3 regions of the Devosia sp. GW821-FHT12F11 genome follow, and region 1 is predicted to be linked to each of the others. Evidence: predicted binding sites of a transcription regulator. Region 1 holds the regulator's gene; each other region holds the start of a gene.
What was found. Region 1 encodes PhoB, which activates phosphate uptake and scavenging genes when phosphate is short. Its sites were predicted from a motif close to TGTCATNNANCTGTCAT; they were not measured.
Positions count from the first base shown of each region.

Region 2: AC1ROK_RS20970 (HAD-IIA family hydrolase) is a predicted target of PhoB. The motif match lies at 5,083-5,099, and genes of this name have one in related genera.
Region 3: AC1ROK_RS08305 (alpha-D-ribose 1-methylphosphonate 5-triphosphate diphosphatase) is a predicted target of PhoB. The motif match lies at 3,739-3,755, and genes of this name have one in related genera.

Region 1 is NZ_JBXAPX010000002.1:429,421-435,904, reverse strand. It holds gene pstA (phosphate ABC transporter permease PstA) at 1-977, shown strand, start outside; gene pstB (phosphate ABC transporter ATP-binding protein PstB) at 999-1,808, shown strand; gene phoU (phosphate signaling complex protein PhoU) at 1,827-2,522, shown strand; gene phoB (phosphate regulon transcriptional regulator PhoB) at 2,622-3,323, shown strand; gene AC1ROK_RS07690 (amidase) at 3,456-4,934, opposite strand; gene AC1ROK_RS07685 (ThuA domain-containing protein) at 5,099-5,740, shown strand; gene AC1ROK_RS07680 (aldo/keto reductase) at 5,725-6,484, shown strand, end outside.
Region 2 is NZ_JBXAPX010000007.1:259,471-265,954, reverse strand. It holds gene allB (allantoinase AllB) at 1-228, shown strand, start outside; gene AC1ROK_RS20985 (GAF domain-containing sensor histidine kinase) at 234-2,492, shown strand; gene AC1ROK_RS20980 (response regulator) at 2,476-3,120, shown strand; gene AC1ROK_RS20975 (MurR/RpiR family transcriptional regulator) at 3,303-4,175, opposite strand; gene AC1ROK_RS20970 (HAD-IIA family hydrolase) at 4,172-4,891, opposite strand; gene AC1ROK_RS20965 (metallophosphoesterase family protein) at 5,142-6,011, shown strand; gene AC1ROK_RS20960 (ABC transporter permease) at 6,004-6,484, shown strand, end outside.
Region 3 is NZ_JBXAPX010000002.1:555,185-561,668, forward strand. It holds gene AC1ROK_RS08280 (SMP-30/gluconolactonase/LRE family protein) at 1-612, shown strand, start outside; gene AC1ROK_RS08285 (amino acid ABC transporter permease) at 782-1,471, opposite strand; gene AC1ROK_RS08290 (amino acid ABC transporter permease) at 1,473-2,138, opposite strand; gene AC1ROK_RS08295 (transporter substrate-binding domain-containing protein) at 2,212-3,012, opposite strand; gene AC1ROK_RS08300 (NIPSNAP family protein) at 3,353-3,679, shown strand; gene AC1ROK_RS08305 (alpha-D-ribose 1-methylphosphonate 5-triphosphate diphosphatase) at 3,825-4,967, shown strand; gene AC1ROK_RS08310 (alpha/beta fold hydrolase) at 5,093-5,896, shown strand; gene AC1ROK_RS08315 (LacI family transcriptional regulator) at 6,117-6,484, opposite strand, start outside.

The DNA.
Region 1 (6,484 bases):
ACAAGGCGGCGATGCGCGATATCGGCAAGTTCGTCTCCGACGGTTCGCGCTCGACCCTGCGCGAGATCGTCGTCAACGACCCCTCGGTGATCGGCACCACCCGCAACGTCACGCTCCTCGCCGCCGCCGATATCGACAGCGCCAACAAGGGCCAGATCGATCTCAGCGTCCCCGAGAGCAAGCGCAAGGTCTCCGACCAGCAGGTCGCCTGGCTCGATCAGCTCAAGCAGGAAGGCGCCATCTCGACGCCGTTCAACTGGGGCCTTCTCACCTTCGGCGCCTCCAGCCGCCCGGAGACCGCGGGGCTCGGCGTGGCGCTCGTCGGCTCGCTCTACATGATGGCGATCGTGCTGCTCTGCGCGCTTCCCATCGGTGTCGCCGCCTCGATCTATCTCGAGGAATTCGCCAAGAAGAACCGCTTCACCGACTTCATCGAGGTGAACATCAACAATCTGGCTGCCGTGCCGTCGATCGTCTTCGGCCTGCTCGGGCTGGCGGTGTTCATCAACTTCTTCGGCATGCCGCGTTCGGCGCCGATCGTCGGTGGCCTCGTCCTCACGCTGATGACCCTGCCCACCATCATCATCGCCACCCGCGCCGCGCTCCGCTCGGTGCCGCCCTCGATCCGCTCTGCGGCGCTCGGCATCGGTGCCTCGAAGATGCAGATGGTGTTCGACCACGTGCTGCCGCTCGCCACCCCGGGCATCCTCACCGGCACCATTATCGGTCTCGCTCGGGCACTCGGTGAAACCGCGCCGCTGCTGCTCATCGGCATGGTGGCGTTCGTCGCCGACCGCCCGACCACGCCGCTCGACCCGGCGACCGCTTTGCCCGTGCAGATTTACATGTGGGCCAACGAGGCCGAGCGCGCCTTCGTCGAGCGCACCTCGGGCGCCATCATCGTGCTGCTGCTGTTCCTCGCCCTGATGAACCTTGCCGCCATTCTCCTCCGCCGCCGCTTCGAGCGCCGCTGGTAACCTCTGACCTGGATGACCGACATGTCCCTCGAATCCGCTGCGACCATTGCCGCTCCCGTCTCGCGTCCCAACGCTCTGCCGAAAATGACCGGCGAGAATGTCGGGGTGTTCTACGGAGCCAAGCAGGCGCTGTTCGACGTCAACCTGAAGATCGAGCAGTTCAACGTCACCTCGCTGATCGGCCCCTCGGGCTGCGGCAAGTCGACCTTCCTGCGCTCGCTCAACCGCATGAACGACACCATCGACGGCTGCCGCGTCACCGGCAAGATCAACCTCGACGAGGACGATATCTACGATCCGTCGATCGACGTGGTGGAACTGCGCGCCCGCGTTGGCATGGTGTTCCAGAAGCCCAATCCGTTCCCCAAGTCGATCTACGAGAACGTCGCTTACGGCCCCAAGATCCACGGCATCGCCCGCAACAAGGCCGATCTCGACGAGATCGTGCACTCCTCGCTGCGCCGCGCCGGCCTGTGGAACGAAGTGAAGGACCGCCTGCAGGAGCCGGGCACCGGCCTTTCCGGTGGTCAGCAGCAGCGCCTCTGCATCGCCCGCGCCATCGCCACCAAGCCAGAAGTGCTGCTGATGGACGAACCGTGCTCGGCCCTCGATCCGATCGCCACCGCCGTCATCGAGGAACTGATCGACGAGCTACGTGAGAACTTCACCATCGTCATCGTCACCCACTCCATGCAGCAGGCCGCCCGCGTCAGCCAGAAGACCGCGTTCTTCCACCTCGGTAAGCTCATCGAGGAAGGCAAGACCGAGGACATCTTCACCAATCCCAAGAACAAGCAGACGCAGGACTACATCACCGGCCGTATCGGCTGATCCGAGAGGAATTCGAGAATGGCATCGCTCAACGAGCACATCGTTTCCTCTTACGAGGACGAACTCACCAACCTCAACAAGGCCATTTCCGAGATGGGTGGCATGGTCGAACAGGCCATCACCGAGTCGGCCGTCGCCTTGCTCAAGCTCGATCACAAGCAGGCCCAGGACGTGCGCCTGTTCGACAAGAAGATCGACGACATGCAGCAGCGCATCAACGACGCTGCGGTGTCGATCATCGCGCGTCGCCAGCCGATGGCCGCGGACCTGCGCATGGTGGTGACCTCGATCCAGGTCGCCAACGATCTCGAGCGCACGGGCGATATGGCCAAGCAGCTGGCCAAGCGCGCCATGCAGATCGAGTCGCTCGGTCTCGCGCCCAAGTTCTACAATGGCGTCAAGCACATGAAGGAACTGGTGGCGCGGCAGCTGAAGAGCGCCATCGATGCCTACCTCAATCGCGACTCCGCCGCGGCGGTCGAGGTCTGCAGCCGCGATGACGAGGTCGATGCGATGTACAACTCGCTGTTCCGCGAACTGCTCACCTATATGATGGAAGATCCGCGCAACATCACGCAGTGCACGCACCTGTTGTTCTGCACCAAGAGCCTCGAGCGCGTCGGCGACCACGCCACCAACATCGCCGAAGCCGCCTACTATCTCGAAACCGGCCGCCACCTCGGCGCCGACGAACAGCAGCGCCAGCCGCGCTGAATCCCTTCGCCGTCTCATTGCGACGGCGAAGGTCTAAGCCTTTGATTTCCAGAGCTCTCAGGTCCGTAGCTGTCCTGAAAGCACTCTAGGGGTGATCCGATGTCCGCTACCATCCTGATCGTCGAGGACGAAGCCGATCTGGCCGTCCTGCTGCGCTACAACCTGGAAGCCGAAGGCTTCCGGGTCGCCACCGCCGCCTCGGGCGACGAGGCGGTGGAGCGCATCCGCGACGGCGTCCCGGATCTGATCCTGCTCGACTGGATGCTGCCTGGCCTTTCTGGCATCGAACTCTGCCGGCGCTGGCGCTCTCGCGAGGAAACCGCGCGCACCCCGATCATCATGATCACCGCGCGCGGCGAAGAAGAGGAGCGCGTCCGCGGCCTCGCCACCGGCGCCGACGATTATGTGGTGAAGCCGTTCTCGATCCCCGAGCTCCTCGCCCGCATCAACGCGCTGCTCCGCCGTTCGAGCCCGCAGCTCGTCACTGCGGTGCTGAAAGCCGGTGACCTCGAGCTCGATCGCACCAGCCACCGCGTCCGTCGCGGCGGCCGCGAAGTGCACCTCGGCCCCACCGAGTACCGCCTGCTCGAATACCTGATGCGCCACCCCGGCCGCGTCTACTCCCGCGAGCAGCTGCTCGACGGCGTCTGGGGCAACGATGTCTATGTCGACGAGCGCACCGTCGATGTGCATGTCGGGCGCCTGCGCAAGGCCATCAACCGCCACCGCGACGCCGACCCGATCCGCACCGTCCGCGGCGCCGGCTACGCCTTTGACGAGCGCTTTGCGGCGGTGAGTTGAGCGCCAAACCCACCGGCGTCATCCCCGCGAAGGCGGGGACCCAGTGGGATGTCTCAACGCCAGCGAGGGCCGATAGTCCGCACTGGGTTCCCGCCTGCGCGGGAATGACGCCGGTGGGTGGAACCGAGTCCCCTAAATCACCCGCTCCGCACAGATCCGATAACTGTCCGCCCACGGCCGCAGCTGTTCGAACGTCGCGCTGGCCGCCAGTACATCGGCATCGGCGTAGCGTCGCCCGATGATCTGCATGCCGACGGGCAGCCCATCCACCAGCCCGGCCGGGATCGACGCGGCCGGATGCCCGGTGAAGTTGAGCGGGTAGGTGAGGCACCAGCCGATCCCCTGGTCGACGGCCTCGCCGTTGACCTCGCGCGGCCCGTGCGTGTTGCCGCCGACCTCGTTCTTGACTGGTAGCGCGGCGACCGTCGGGGTGATCACCAGGTCATAGGTGGCGAAGGCAGCCTGGAACGCGTCGTAAATCTCCGACCGCATCGCCTGGTCGCGGCGGAGGTCCGCCGCCGTCATCGTCTGCCCGTAGCTTTCGATCCAGTGCAGGTACTCCGGTGGGAAATCCCCGCGATGCTGCCCGAGCAGGTCGAGCCCACCGGCTTTCACCGCCTCCAGCGTTCCCAGGTTGAGCGGCATCATCAGCCGTAGCCAGAGGTCGCTCAGCTCGCGCTGCGAATAGCGGATGCCGAGCTTGATTTCCTCGACCTCTGCGCCGGCTTCGCCGAACGCGGCGACGGCCCGCTTCACCGTCTCCGCCACCCGCGGATCGACCGGGAACACGTCGAGATTAGGGCTGTAGCCGATCCGGAACCCCTTGATCGACTTCTTCAGGGCGCCGAGGTAGTCAACCGTTTCGTCTAGGCTCAGCGGGTCGCGCGGATCGTAGCCGCCGAGCACGCTCATCGCCAGCGCCGCATCTTCGACCGTGCGGGTGATCGGTCCCTCGAACACATAGGGCAGGTCGCCGGCAAACGCATTGGGCCGCATCACCACCGGCACGCGCCCGAAGGCCGGCTTGTAGCCATAGACCCCGCACCACGCCGCGGGGATGCGGATCGAGCCGCCGGCATCGGTGCCCTCGGCAATCGACACCAGGCCATCGGCGACGATCGCTGCGCTGCCACCGGAGGAACCGCCCGGGTTGCGTGTCGTGTCGAACGGGTTGCTGGTCGGCCCGAACAGGTAGTTGTCGGTCACTCCGCGCAACCCCATCACCGGCGCGTTGGTCTTGCCCACGAGGATGGCGCCGCCTTTTTCGATCCGCTCGGCGAACGGGCAGTAGAACTGCGCGATGTTGTCCCTGAGTGCCCGCACCCCGCCGAAGGTTGTCGGCCAGCCCGGCTTGAAATCGAACAGGTCCTTGATCGCTGACGGCACGCCATGTAGCGGCGGCAGGACCGCTCCGCTCATCACCGCTGCCTCGGCCGCCTTCGCCTCGCGACGCGCATCGTCGAAACCGAGATAGATCAGCGCATTGAGGCTGGGGTTGCGCGCTTCGATCCGCGCGATCGTTGCCTCCATCACCTCGACCGGCGACACTTCGCGCTGGCGGATGCGTCGCGCCATTTCGGCAGCGCTCACATAGGAATAGTCACTCGACACGTCGCGTCCCCCTCTTGTTTCCGGGCAGGATACTCGACGGGAAAGCGGGCCCCGCACAATGCACCGTTCGACGGGGAACGCTGATCTACCATACCAATTCCTGCTTGCCTTAACCCGCTGCTTTTGTTCAGGTCCACGGCCGGTTGCGGCGAGGGATGAGGAAGATGAAGACAGCGTTGGTCGTATGGGGTGGGCTCGAGCTGCACGAGCCCGAAAAAGGCGCGCATATCGTGCGCGAAATCCTCGAGGGCGAGGGTTTCGAGGTCGACGTCACCGGCGACTACACGGCGCTGGGTGGCGAAAATGTCGGCTCCTACGACCTGATCGTGCCGCAGATCACCGGCGGCGAACTCGACCGCGAGAACTCGATCCGCTTCTGCGCCGCCATCGAGGCCGGCACCGGGCTCGCGGGCTTCCACCACGCGCTGGCCACCAGCTTTCCCGGCAATGCGCGGATGCGCTTTCTCGGCGGCTGCACCTTCGCCACCCACCCGGGCGATATCATCAGCTACCGGGTCGACCCCAAGGTGACGGACGACCCGATCATGGCCGGCATAACGAGCTTCGAGCACACCTCGGAGCAGTACTACATGCATGTCGACCCCACCGTTGAGGTTCTCGCCACCACGACCTTTTCGGGCGAGCACGCCTTCTGGAAGAAGGGCGCCGAGATGCCGGTGGTCTATAAATCCGCCTATGGCCACGGTCGCGTCTTCTACACCGCGCTCGGCCACAAGCCGGCCGAGCTGGACAAGCCCGAGATCAAGACCATCCTGCACCGGGGGCTGCTATGGGCAGCCCGCTGATCCCCTCCCGTCCGGTCGGCGCGACCGGTCTCGACATCAGCCGCATCGGCTTCGGCGGCGCGCCGCTCGGCGACTTGAAGCGGGCGCCGACCGATGCCGGGGCCCGCGAAGTGCTTGAGGCCGCCTGGGATGCCGGCATCCGCTACTTTGACACTGCCCCGTTCTACGGCGCCGGCCTGTCGGAGCGTCGGATCGGCGATTTCCTGCGCGACAAACCAAGGCAGAGCTACGTTCTGTCGACCAAGGTGGGGCGTCTTCTGGTCCCCGACCGCGCCTTTGCGATGGAACGCCACGGCGATCCGCGCGCCCTGCCGTTCCGGCCGAAGTTCGATTTCACTTACGACGGGGTGATGCGCAGCTACGATAACTCGCTGCAGCGGCTGGGGCTCGAAAGCATCGACATCCTGTTTCTCCACGATATCGGGGCCTTCAGCCAGCGCGAGCGCCATGCCGAGACCATGAAGCAGGCACTCGAAGGCGGCGGCATCCGTGCGCTCGAAGAGTTGCGCGCCTCGGGTGCGGTGAAGGCGATCGGGGCAGGGGTCAACGAGTGGCAGATCATCGATGAGCTGATGAACCATGCTCGCTTCGACATTTTCCTGCTCGCCAACCGCTACACCCTGCTCGACCAGCAGGTGATCGACACGCTACTGCCGCGGGTCAGGCGCGAAGGCGTAGCGATCGTCGACGGCGCTCCGCTCAACAGCGGCATCCTCGCCACGGGTCCGGTTCCAAACGCGATTT
Region 2 (6,484 bases), on a different contig from region 1:
GATCCGGAAGCCGAGTTCACCCTCGAGGCCACGGATCTGTTCTATCGCAACCCGCACAGCGCCTATGTCGGTGCTCACTTCGTAGGCAGTGTCCAAAGAACGATCAGCCGCGGGTTGACTGTCTATCAGGAGGGGCGAATGATCGGTCCATCCGGACATGGTAGGCGGCTCGACGGAGCAGGTCTCCGCGATGCTGCCAGCTCGGAAAAACGCTTGTTCAGGGTTTGAGGGCGATGGGTTTTTCGGCGGGCGACTCGACCATTGACAGCGGCGCTCCGCTCGCCCGCCCGCTCTATCGCGACGACGACGACGGCATGCAGTCGCTGCGTTTGAAGCACCTGCTCACCACCGATATCGACCCCGCCGAAAAAGGCCGACTGATCGAGCGGCTCGACCGTTCGCTGGTTGTGACCGGGGCCCGCTGGGCGGCGTTGCTGGTCACCGGCGAGCGTGGACTGCAGGTACTGGTGGCAGGTGAGATTCCGCCGTCGATCCACAGGCAGCTGGGCGAGCTCAGGGTGCGCCGTGGCGAGGCGCTGAGTTTTCCGGTGCATGTCACCAATCGCGCCGCCAGCCAGGGCTATGCGGTCGAAGGGGCGGTGGTCGCCGGGCGGGATGCGCCGCAAGGGCACGTGGTTCTGGGTTTCCCGCTGGCGGAGCGCGGTTCGGCGCGCCGCATCGACCTGGTCAAGCTAGTGGCCGACGATCTCAGCGGCCTGCTCGAAGGCAATGCGCTGGCCGCGCAGATGGAACATATCCGCAGCCACTTGTCGCTGGTGCACCGGCTGGGGCAGCAGGTGACCTCGATCCATGACCGGGGCGAGCTGTTCGAAGAGATCACCCGGCTTATTCATCGCTCGCTCGGCTACGAACACATCCAGCTGCTGCTGACCAACGAGGCATCCGGGCGGATCGAGCTGATCCATGCCAGCGGGCCGTTCGCGCCGCAGTTGATGACGGCGGGGTTCAGCGAGGCGATCGGCCGCGGCATTATCGGCCGGGTGGCCGAGACCGGGCGGACGCGGATGTCGGCCGACGTGACGCTCGACAACCACTTCGTCTCGCATGCCATGCTGCCCAACACCGCATCGGAACTGGCGCTGCCGCTGCGGCTGGGGGCACGGGTGGTCGGCGTACTTGATATCCAGAGCGACCGCCGCGATGCGTTCCGCCGCGACGACGTGATCCTGTTGCAGACCATCGCCGACCAGATCGCCCCGGCGATCGAGCAGAACCGGCTGTTCGCGGCCGAGCGGCAGGAACGTGAACTGGCCGATACGCTTGCCGATGTGTCGCGGATCATTTCCTCGAGCCTCGATTCCTCCCACGTGCTGGAAGCGGTGCTGCAGGAGTTGCGCCGGGTGGTGCCGCATCGCGGCTGCCGGGTGACGTTGCGCGGCGATGACGGGATGATGCGGGTGGTCGCCGCCAGGGGCTATCCGGATGACGAGCTGGTGCGCCGGGTGGCGTTCCGGCAGGAGGACGCGCCGCTCAGCGAACCGGTAATGCGCGACCATCGCACGCTGATCATCGGCGACGTGACGCGCGAGGCCGATTGGGTGTGGCAGCCGGGCACCGAGCAGGTGCGTTCGTGGTGCAGCGCCCCGCTGGTCTTGGGCGACGAGTGCCTCGGGTGGCTCTGCATCGATTGGCCGGAGCCCGATTTCTACAACACGGAGCACGGGCGGATCGTCCGCACCTTTGCCGACCAGGCTGTGGTGGCGATCGGCAATGCAAGGCTGTTCGCCCGGGTGAAAGAGCTGAGCGAAGTGCTCGAGCAGAAGGTCGCCGACCGCACCGCGCAGCTCCGCGACGCGCGCGACGAGATCGAGCGCAAGGCGCGCGAACTGCAGGCGCTGCTGCGCCGGCTGGTCGGGGTGCAGGAAGAGGAGCGCCGGCGCATCGCCTATGACCTGCATGACAGCGTGGCGCAGTCGATCCTCGCCTCGACCTACGAGCTGCAGGCGCTGCGCCGCCGGGTGGGCGACAGCCCCGACCTCGACCAGCGCTTGACGCAGTGCCAGCGGCTGCTCGATTCCACCTTGCGCGAGATGAAGCAGATCATTTACGCGCTGCGCCCCACCGTGCTCGACGAGCTCGGCCTGATCCCGGCGCTCGAGAACTACCTCGCCTCGCTGCCGGCCAGCGTGCCGATCGCCACCGATATCCGCATCGACGGCACCCCGTTCACGCTCGGGCCAGAAGCTGACCTGGCGGTCTACCGGATCGTCCAGGAAGCCTGCCAGAACGCCGTCCGGCATGCCGGGGCGCGCTCGTTCGGGCTGGTGCTCAGTTTCAGCGAGACGTGGCTTGAAGTTTCCATTCGCGACGATGGTTGCGGCTTCACCATCGACGCGGCGGAGAATGGGCTGGGGCTGGTGGGGATCCGGGAGCGGGCCAGCGCCGTCGGCGGCGAAGTCACCATCGACAGCAGCCCCGGCCTCGGAACCAACATCGTCATTGGAGTGCCAAGTGGTGCAACCGCGCATTAAGGTGATGATCGTCGACGATCATGAGATCTTCCGCCGCGGCGTCAGGAGTCTGCTGGAAGGCGAGGACGACATGCATGTCGTCGCCGAGGCCGGCAATGCCACGGATGCCCTCACCGAACTCGGCAAGCGCAAGCCCGAAGTCGTCACCATCGATATCCGGCTTGGCACCATGGATGGCATCCAGCTGGTGCGGCTGATCAAGGCGCGCCCCGATGCGCCACGCTGCATCATCCTCTCGACCTATGACGACCGGCAGTACCTGGTCGGGGCGCTCGAGGCCGGGGCGGACGCATACCTGTTAAAGACCAACTCCTACGAGACGCTGGCGCAGGCGATCCGCTCGATCCATGCCGGCGAGCGCATGCTGTCGCCCGAGCTGATCCCCACCATGATGGAAGAGTACCGCCGGGTGGCAGCGCAGCAGATCCAGCGCGACAGCGGGCTGACGCCACAGGAAGTGCGCATGCTGCGGCTGCTCGCCGATGGCGGCCGCTCGCAGGATATCGCCAGCGAACTGGCGCTGACCGAGATCACGGTGAAGCGCAAGGTGCAGGAGATCACCACCAAGCTCAACGCTTCCAACCGGGTGCAGGCGGTAGCCGAGGCGATCCGGCGTGGGGTGATTTAGGGGTACGGGCCGGATATAGGGCGCGCTACCTGCCTCACCCACAGTGTCACCCCGGCCTACGCGCATACGCGCTAAGTTACGATCGTGCCCACCGAGTTTGGGGCGCCGCCGGGTAGCAAGTTCGCCGATGGGCGCTGCATAAGGGCGGGAGGGGACGAACCCGATCAGGCACTGAAAACCAGCTACACTCGCTTGGTCGACAGCACGTCGAACGTCCGTTCGATCGTCGCCACGGCGCGGTCGTAGTCGGCCAGCGCCAGGGCGGCGATCAGGGCGTCGATGATGGCGAGCTGGGCGATGCGGCTGGTCATCGCTTCGGTGCGGAACTGGGTTTCGCGGGCGAGCGTGTTGAGCACGATATCGGCGTGGCTGAGGATCGGCGACTTGCCGAAATTGGTGACGGCGATGGTGGTGGCGCCGGCCTCCTTGGCGAGGCGGGTGGCGGTCAGCGTCTCGATGGTCGAGCCCGAATGCGAGATGGTGAGCACCGTGACATCGGGAGTGCAGAGCGCCGCGGTGATCGCCTGCACATGGCTGTCGACTGTGGCGCGCGAATTGATGCCGATGCGCAAGAGCCGGTAGTTGGCGTCTTCGGCGATGGTGGCGGCGCTGCCGATGCCGAACACTTCGACGCGGCTCGCCTTGCGGATGGCAGCGACGGCGCGGCTCAACTGACCGAGGTCGAGCGCCTTCTGGGTATCGTGCAGCGCCTGGAGGTCGGAACGAAAGATCTTTTCGACCACGGTCGCGAGGTCATCATCGGGCTCGAGATCCTCATGGATGAACTGCACCGGCTGCACCAGGTCGCGCGCGATGGCGATCTTGACCTGCTGGAAGCCGCGGGCGCCGAGCTGTTGGCAGAGGCTGATGACGCTGCCTTCGCTGGAGCCGGAACGCTCCGCCACTTCGGTCACCGACATGTGGACGACGTCGGAGGCATTGGCGGTGATGAAATCGGCGATGCGGCCGGCCGTGGGCGGCAGGTTCGGCCGGAGCGCTGCGATGCGGTCGAGGATGCCGGAGAGCTGGCCCGGTTCGGTGCGGTCGGTGCTCATGCGGGCATGAGCTCGCGCAAAGCCTCGTTCAACCCACCGGGCACGGCCTGCCAGAAGGTCATGCCGAGGGCCCGGGAGCCGGCGCCGTCGGTCAGGGGATTGTCGCCGATCATCACACCCTCTTCCGGCTCGATGCCGAGCCGCTCGCAGCCGAGCCGGAACAGCGCCGGCTCGGGCTTGCCGATCACCGTATGCGGCACGGGACCGGCGCAGGCAAGCACGGCCGCGGCCAGGGCGCCGGCCTCGGGTACTGGCTGGCCGCCGGGGCCGGGATGGGTGGTATCGGGGCAGGCGACGACCAGCTCGGCGCCGCGCGCCATTGCCTCGGCGGCGGCGGCGAGCTTGCCGTAGTTGAAGCGCCGGTCGCGCGCCACCAGCACAACGTCGGCTTCAGGCTGGTCGACGTCGAGGCCCAGCCGCCGCGCATAGGCGCGGAGCGGGGTCGAGCCGAGCACCATTACCCGGGCGCGCGGCTGGCGCCGGGCGATGGTTTCGAGGGCGCAAGTGCCGGCGAGGATGATGCGGTCGGCCGGGATAGCGATGCCGAGGTCGGCGAAGCGGCTCGTGAGCTGCGGCGGGGTGTGCTCGGAATCGTTGGAGACGATGGCGAAGCGGCCCTCGAGCCGGCTCAGCAGCTCGCGGGCTCCCGGCAAAAGGTGCCGGCCGCTCATCAAGGTTCCGTCCAGGTCGATGAGGTAGCCGCGTGCGGAATGCACATTGGGCAGCAAGGCGTAAACTCCCCAGAGCGAGATCAGGAAAAGTTGCAGACTTTTCCGGTTCGATCTCGCGACAAACAAGGACTTGGGAGCAGGAGGGCGGTTCAGCGAAGCGCCATCGTGCTCCTGTTTTGCATGCAGAATCTGGACTGAGCTTGTCTCAGTGTCAAGCTCTGGAAATACTGAGGAAGTTTCATAAGACTGTCACACAGCGGGGCTATCGGTTGGGCAGCAACGAGAGGGCCGAGCCATGAAGATCGCGATCATTACCGACATCCATCACGGCCCGCAGTCGCACACCAAGGAGCCCGGTTGGGATGCATTGCAGGTAATGCGCGACTGCATCTGGCATGCCGGCGAGCAGGGCGCCGACCTGTTGCTCGACCTCGGCGACCGCATCTCCGACACCAGCCGCGAGGGCGACCGGCAGGTGGCGGCGGAAGTCGCTGCGACCTTCGCGACGTTCAACGGGCCGCGCTATCACGTGCTCGGCAATCACGACGTCGCCAACATGAGCATCGCGGACAACGAGGAGATCCTCGGCCAGTCGATGGAGAGCTCGGTGGTCGATCTCGGCGAAGCGCGGCTGATCCTGTGGCAGCCGGGCGTCAAGATCGAGTGGCCGACGGGTTTCCCGCACGCCGCGGCCAACCTCGACTGGCTGGTCGAGACGCTCAGCGCCGATAGCAAGCCCGCAATCATCGCCACCCACGTGCCGCTCTCGGGGCATCTGCAGGTGGGCAACTATTACTTCGAGCGCAACCCGCAATTCTCCACCTATCCGGACCACGTGACGGTGCGCGAGGCGGTCGAGGCGACCGGCAATGCGGCGCTCTGGCTCTCGGGCCATGTGCACTGGAACACCGTCACCAATATGCGCGGCCTGCCGCATATCACCGTGCAGTCGGTGAGCGAGCGCTTCACCACTTTCCCGCAAGGCGCTGCCGCGTTTGCCATGCTCGAGATCGCCGACGGCAAGTTCTCGCTCGAGGTGCATGGCCGAGACCCGTTCGCCGTTTCGATGCCGTTCCGCCGCTCCGGCGAGCGGCCGTGGATGCCGGCGCTGGCGCCGTTCACGGCGCGCGACGTGCCGGCGGAGCGGGAGGCAGAACGTGCTTGATTTCCTCACCCGGCGCACGCTCGGCTCGCTCGCGACGCTGATCGTCGTGGTGGTGGCGGTGTTTTTCGCCACACGCCTCTCCGGCAACGCCATGGACTACATGCTGCCGCCGGGGATCGACACCGAGACCAAGGCGGCGATGGTGAAGCATTTCGGCCTCGACCAGCCGTTGTGGCTGCAGTTCTGGCGCTATGTCACGGGGCTGTTCAGTGGCGATGTCGGGATCAGCCTGTTCGAGCGCCGCTCGGTGGTGGCGATCTATGCCGAGCGGCTGCCCAATACGGTGATGCTGTTCAGCTATGCGCTCTTCCTTTCTGTCGCCCTCGGCGTGCCGCTGGGGATTGCCGCGGCGCTCAACCGCCGCAACCCGCTGGGCTCGGCGATCATGGCGGTAGCGTTTGTCGGCTACGCGACGCCGAACTTCGTCCTCGCCATCGTGATGATCCTGATCTTCTCGTTCAACCTCCACTGGT
Region 3 (6,484 bases), 130 kb from region 1:
CCCGAGGCGCACCTCGCCGATACCCGCTTCAACGACGGCAAACCCGATCGGCAGGGCCGCTTCTGGTCCGGCTCGATGTTCGAAGCGCCGGGCAAGAAAGTGCAGTTCATCGGCTCGCTCTACCGCATGGACAAAGATCTCTCGGTGCACCGGATGATCGAGGGCGTCGGCTGCTGCAACGGGCTGGCCTGGAGCCCGGACAGCAAGACCATGTATTTCTCCGACAGCCACACGACGATCGTCCGCGCCTATGATTTCGACCCGGTCACCGGCGACATCGAGAACCAGCGCACCTTCATCGATCTCGACGGCAGCGGCGGCATCGCCGACGGCGCGACGGTCGATGCGGATGGCTGCTACTGGGTGACCATCCCGGTGACGAGCCGAGTGAACCAGTACGACCCACAGGGCAAGCTGATGCAGTCGATCGTCTTGCCGACGGACCTCCCCACCTGCTGCGAGTTCGGCGGCGACAACCTCGACATCCTCTATGTCACCACCGCAGTGCTGAAGCGGCCGGCCGAGCATTTCGTCGGCCAGAGCAACCCGGGTGGATTGTTTGCCATCGATGTGGGGACCAAGGGGTTGGTCCTGCCGGCGTTTGGGGGGTGAGGGGGCACTGTTTTCTCCCCACCCACGGCCCTACCGCCCCAAACACCGGCGTCATCCCCGCGTAGGCGGGGACCCAGTGCGATCCCTCAGCGCCAACGGATGCTGCGGCATCCCACTAGGTTCCCGCCTGCGCGGGAATGACGCCGGTGGGTTGGGCAATGGGTGACGATCAACTCGCCAGCAGCAGCGGCTTTTTCGTCTTCACCTGCAGCCCCTGCCCGACCTTGCGCTCGAGGTAGCCGGCATAGAGCGACAGCGGCCAGCACAGCATGAAATAGATCAGCGACACCGTGCCGAACACCAGCACTGGCTGGAAGGTGACGGTGTTCACCTGTGTCGCGGCGCGGGCCAGTTCGGTGAGGCCGATCAGCGAGGCAACCGATGTGGTCTTCACGATCTGCACCATGAAGCCGACAGTGGGTGGCAGCATCAGCCGCACCGCCTGCGGCAGGATCACCAGCCGGAGCGTCGGCAGGAAGCGGAAGCCGAGCGCGGTCGCGGCCTCCCATTGGCCCTTGGGTACCGCATCGATCGAGCCGCGGAAAATCTCGCCGAAGAAGGCGCCGCCATTGAGCGAAAAGGTGACGGCGGCGGCAGCCCATGGGTCGGGCCGGAAGCCGAGCAGCGACGAGCCGTAATAGGCCATGAACAGCTGGATCAGGATCGGCGTGCCCATGAAGAACTGGATGTAGCCGGCCGCCAGCCAGCGCAGCGGCGGGATGGGTGCAACGCGGAGCGCGGCAACGATCAGGCCGATCACCCCGCCGCCGGCAAAGGCGATCAGCGCAAGCAGGATGGTCCAGCGCGTCGCCATGATCAGGAACATCAGTTCGTTGGGGCCGAAATCGCGGAGGCTCATGTCAGCTCTTCCAGCGGAACAAGAGCCGGCCGAGACCGGCGAAGATCAGGCTCGCGGCCTGCACCAGCACGAAGTAGATCACCGCGATGACGATATAGACCTCGAAGCTACGGAACGTTTGCATCACCAGGTTGTTGGCGATGGCGGTGAGCTCCTCGGCGGCGATGGCGCCGACGATCGAAGTGCCCATCAATTGCAGGATGAACTGTGCCGAAAGCGCCGGATAGACGGCGCGCACTGCCGGCACCAGCACGACATGTCGGATGATGCGGTAGCTGCTGAGCCCCAGCGATTTGGCCGCTTCGATCTGGCCGACCGGCACCGACTGCACGCCGGCACGCAGGATTTCGGTGGCGTAGGCGCCGAGGTGGATGGACAGCGCCAGGATCGCCGCGGTGCCGCTCGAGAACTTCAGCCCGATCAATGGCAGGGTGAAGAACACGAAGTAGAGCTGGATCAGGAGCGGCGTGTTGCGGATCAGCTCGACATAGGCAGCGATCGGCCAGGACACCCAGCGCGGCCCGAAGCTGCGGCCGATGGCGCCGAGCGTGCCGATAACGCTGCCCAGCAGGATCGACAGCACGGCGAGCTGGATGGTTTGCCCGACGCCGACGAGCAACCGGTCGAGATGGATGAGGACCGGTCCGAATTGCAGGGCGGTTTGCATGCGCGTCCTGTCGAATACGGGGAAATTGGCGGGGCCGCTGAACTGACCCCGCCCGCGAGTGCGAAACCGGCGATCAGAAGACCGGCAGATCCGGCAACGGCTGGTTGCGATACTTCATCGACAGGTCGGCCAGCACGCCGTCGGACTTGAGCGTGAACAGCCAGGTGTTGAGCCACTGGCGCAGGTTGTCGTTGCCCTTGGCGACGCCGATGCCGAAGTAGAAGGTCTTGAGCTTGTATTTCTGCTCGAAGTCGTCGCCGTTCTGCGCCTTCTTGAGGTAGATCTCGCCGTAATCGCCGCCGCCCATGGCGTCGATCTGGCCTGAGACCATGGCCTGCAGCAGCGACGCATAGTCGTCGAAGCGCAGGATCTCGATACCGGGATTGGCCTCGGCCGCGGCGGTCAGGATCCCGTCCTCGGCGGTGCCACGGGTGAGGCCGACCTTCTTGCCGACCAGATCGGCATGGCTCGAAATCGCCGTGCTCTTGGGCGCGATCACCACTGCCGACTGGCCGGCATAGGGGATCGAGTAGTCGATCTGGATGGCGCGAGCCGGGGTGATCGAGAAGATCGAGACCACGGCATCGACCTGCTTGGTGAGCAGCGCCGGGATACGGCCCGGCGAGGTGACGGTGACGAACTCGACCGGCACGCCCAGCGCCTCGCCCATCCTGTTGGCGACCTCGATGTCGAAGCCGGTCGGCTTCAGCTCGGCATCGAGAAAGCCGTAGGGCGGCGTGGTGGTGTCGACGGCAATGATCAGTTTGCCGCGCGAAATGATCTCATCGACGGTCTGCGCCGAAGCGGCGGCCGGCAGTATGGCCCAGAGCCCCAGTACGAGCCCGGCCACAACCTGTTTCAATCGATTTGGCATGTGTTCCCTCCCAGATGCCCAAAATGCGCCAAGTCATCCCCGTCGTCCGGTGGCGCAGGGCCGCCGACGGCGTAGTTTTGGCGCGAGATCGAACCGGAAAAGTCTGCAACTCTTCCCGATCTCGCTCGAGTCACGTGTCCCGACGATCGATATCGAGCCCTCTGCTCCGCCCCTCAGCGAAGCATCCTCCGACGGACTTGGTCCGTTTCTTATAATGGTATGCTATTATAATCTTTATGGGGCGTCTATGCTGCTAATGGCGGTGGGGGAGAGTTTGTCAATCCCGCCGGTAGTGGGCTAACTGCGGCGGGCGCGAGAAACGGGCGCCGAAGGAGCTAGCATGATCTACGAGTTGCGCATCTATACCTGCCTGCCGGGCCGGATGGCCGACCTGCAACGCCGGTTCGAGGACCACACGCTCGGTATCTGGAAGCGGCACGGCATCGAGCAGGCCGGGTTCTGGACCACGACGATCGGCAACTCGATCAACGACCTCACCTATATGATCCGCTGGAACTCCATGGCGGAACGCGAGACTAAATGGGCGGCGTTCATGGCTGACCCGGAATGGCAGGCGGCGCGCAAGGCGTCGGAGGTGAATGGGCCGTTGCTCGCCAATGTGTCGAGCCAGTTCCTGACGCCGACGAGTTTCTCGAGCGTGAAGTGAGGGGTGCGGGGTTCGCCGGGCGCGGCTGATCGAACCGCCGGGCCTCTTTGACGTCAATTCGTCATGGACATGTCATATCAGGCAGCGCTTCTCGCCCTCCCCGCGCGGTGAGTCTGTGCCGCGCTGCCTGCCAGACCCGGAAGATATGCTCGTGAACACCACCTTCAGGAATGCCCGCCTCGTCTTGCCCGATACCGTGATCGAGGGAGAGCTCGGCATCGCCGATGGCCAGATCGCGGCCGTGGGCGAGGCGAGCGGTGGCCTTGATATCGACTTCGAGGGCGACCTGCTGCTGCCGGGGCTGATCGACCTGCATACCGACAATATGGAGCACCACTTCCAGCCGCGGCCGGGCGTGCGCTGGCCATCGACGCTGTCGGCGGTGCTGGCGCATGACTGGCAGATGCTGGGCGGCGGCGTCACCACGGTGCTCGATGCGCTGTCGCTCGGTGACTATGACAGCGGCGGGGCGCGCACGGCGATGCTCGACGCAGCGATCACCGGGCTGACCGAGGCGCGCGACGCCGGGCTGGTGAAGGCCAACCACTACCTGCATTTCCGCTGCGAGCTGTCGGATCCGGCGCTGCTGGGAATCGTCGAGCGCCATATCGACAATCCGGCGCTGCGCCTGCTCAGCGTGATGGATCACACGCCGGGACAGCGGCAGTGGCACAACACCCAGCTCTATCGCGAATTCCGGCGCAAGAAGAACTCGCAGGTATGGACCGACGAGGAGTTCGACGAATACCTCGCCGGACGCCGGGCCGACCAGACCACCTATGTGGTGCCCGGCCGCGCCGCGATCGGCGCGCTGGGTCGGGCGCGCAATCTCCGCATCGCCAGCCATGACGACACCAGCATCGCCGATGTCGAGGAATCCTATGCCGACGGCATCGCGATCAGCGAGTTTCCGACCACGCTGGTGGCGGCGCAGCGGGCGCGCGAACTCAGGATGCAGATCGTCATGGGGGCGCCCAATGTGGTGCTCGGCCGCTCGCATTCGGGCAATGCTAGCGCCGCCAGCCTTGCCGATGCCGGGCTGCTCGACCTCCTCACCTCGGACTATGTGCCGGCGAGCCTGTTGCATGCGCCGTTCATCCTCGCCGGGCGCGGCATGCCGCTCCACGAGGCGATCGCCAAGGTTACGGCCAACGCTGCCGATGCCATCGGCATGGCCGATCGCGGTCGGCTGGCGCCGGGCCTCAGGGCCGATCTGCTGCGGGTGCGGCTGGTGGGCGATCAGCCGGTGATCCGCGGCATCTGGGTCGGCGGAAGACAGTTGGCCTGACGAGCGCCTTCAGGAAAAGTTGCAGACTTTTCCGGTTCGAAGAGCGCGACCACACTGGAATGTCGAATAGCCCCTAGCCCGCTCGACCAGTTGCGTTGCCAACCGGAAACGAGCAAGCAGGGACCATGACGTTCAGCGATGACGAACTGAAGCATTTCGAGGATGTGGGCGCGGAGCTGCCGCCGGGTGGCATCTCGGCTTACGTCGACAATGACGGAGCGCAGATATGGCATGCCAGTTTTGGCTCCGGCTCGGCGGTGATCCTGCTGCATGGTGGGATGGGGCATGCCGGCAACTGGCAGCACCAGGTGCAGCCACTGGTCGATGCTGGCCACCAGGTAGTGGTGGTCGATAGCCGCGGCCATGGCCACAGTTCGCGCGACGAGCGCCCCTACAGCTACGAGCTGATGGCGACCGACGTCTTCGCGGTGATGGACGCGCTGGGGCTCAAGCGCGCTGCGATCGTCGGCTGGAGCGATGGCGCGGTGATCGGCCTGATCATGGCCGACAGGGCGCCGGAGCGGGTGCGCGGGCTGTTCTACTTCGCCTGTAACGTCGACCCCAGCGGCACCTACCCGTTCACGCCAACGCCGGTGATCGACCGCTGCTTCGGGCGGCACGTGAAGGACTATGCGCGGCTCTCGGCGACACCCGATGCATTCAGTCAATTCGCCGATGCGGTGGGACTGATGCAGCGGACGCAGCCGAACTACACGGCCGAGGACCTCGAGGCGATCCGCGTGCCGGTGACGGTCGCTCAAAGCGAGCACGACGAATTCATCCGGCCCGAGCACGCGGCGTATCTGGCGCGGACCATCCCGGGAGCGGAACTGGTGCAGTTGCCTGGCGTGAGCCATTTCGCACCGCTGCAGCGGCCGGAGGTGTTCAACCGGGAAGTGCTGAGGTTTCTCGGCCGCGTTGGCGCCTAGCACCGACACCAGCGGCTGGGTCCCTTCTCCCCTAGGGGAACCGGACGAGGGCGTAGCCCTCGCCGAGAGGTGGCCGAAGGCCGGTTGAGGGGTGAAGCGGTGCAACGAGTGCTCGTTGAGAAGCTGAACCCCTCACCCAAGTTCCGCTACGGACCTAAAGGTCCTAGCTGCACTACCCTCTCCCCTCAGGGGCGAGGAGTCGCCGACTGCACCGTCAGTTCTAGCTCCGCCAGTGCGCGACCGGTTCGCTCAGCGTCTGCAGCGACTCCGCCGGCTCGCCGTCGATGCGCCGTAACAGCAGGCGGGTGAGTTCCAGCCCAGCGGCATAGACGTCTTCCTCGATGGTATCGACGTTGGGGAAGACGGTCGAAAGGATGTCCGAGGTCTGCTTGCAGATGAAGCGGATGTCGCGGCCGAGCAGCACGCCGCCATCCTCGAGGCCGCACAGCATCGAGATGGCGCGGGTTTCGCTGTCGCAGATAATGCCGTCAGGCCGGTCCGGTTTGTCGGCGAGATCGCGGCCGAACTGGCGCATTTCGGCGGAGGCGGGGCGGATGCCGTCCTGCACCACGACGCGACCGGTAATAC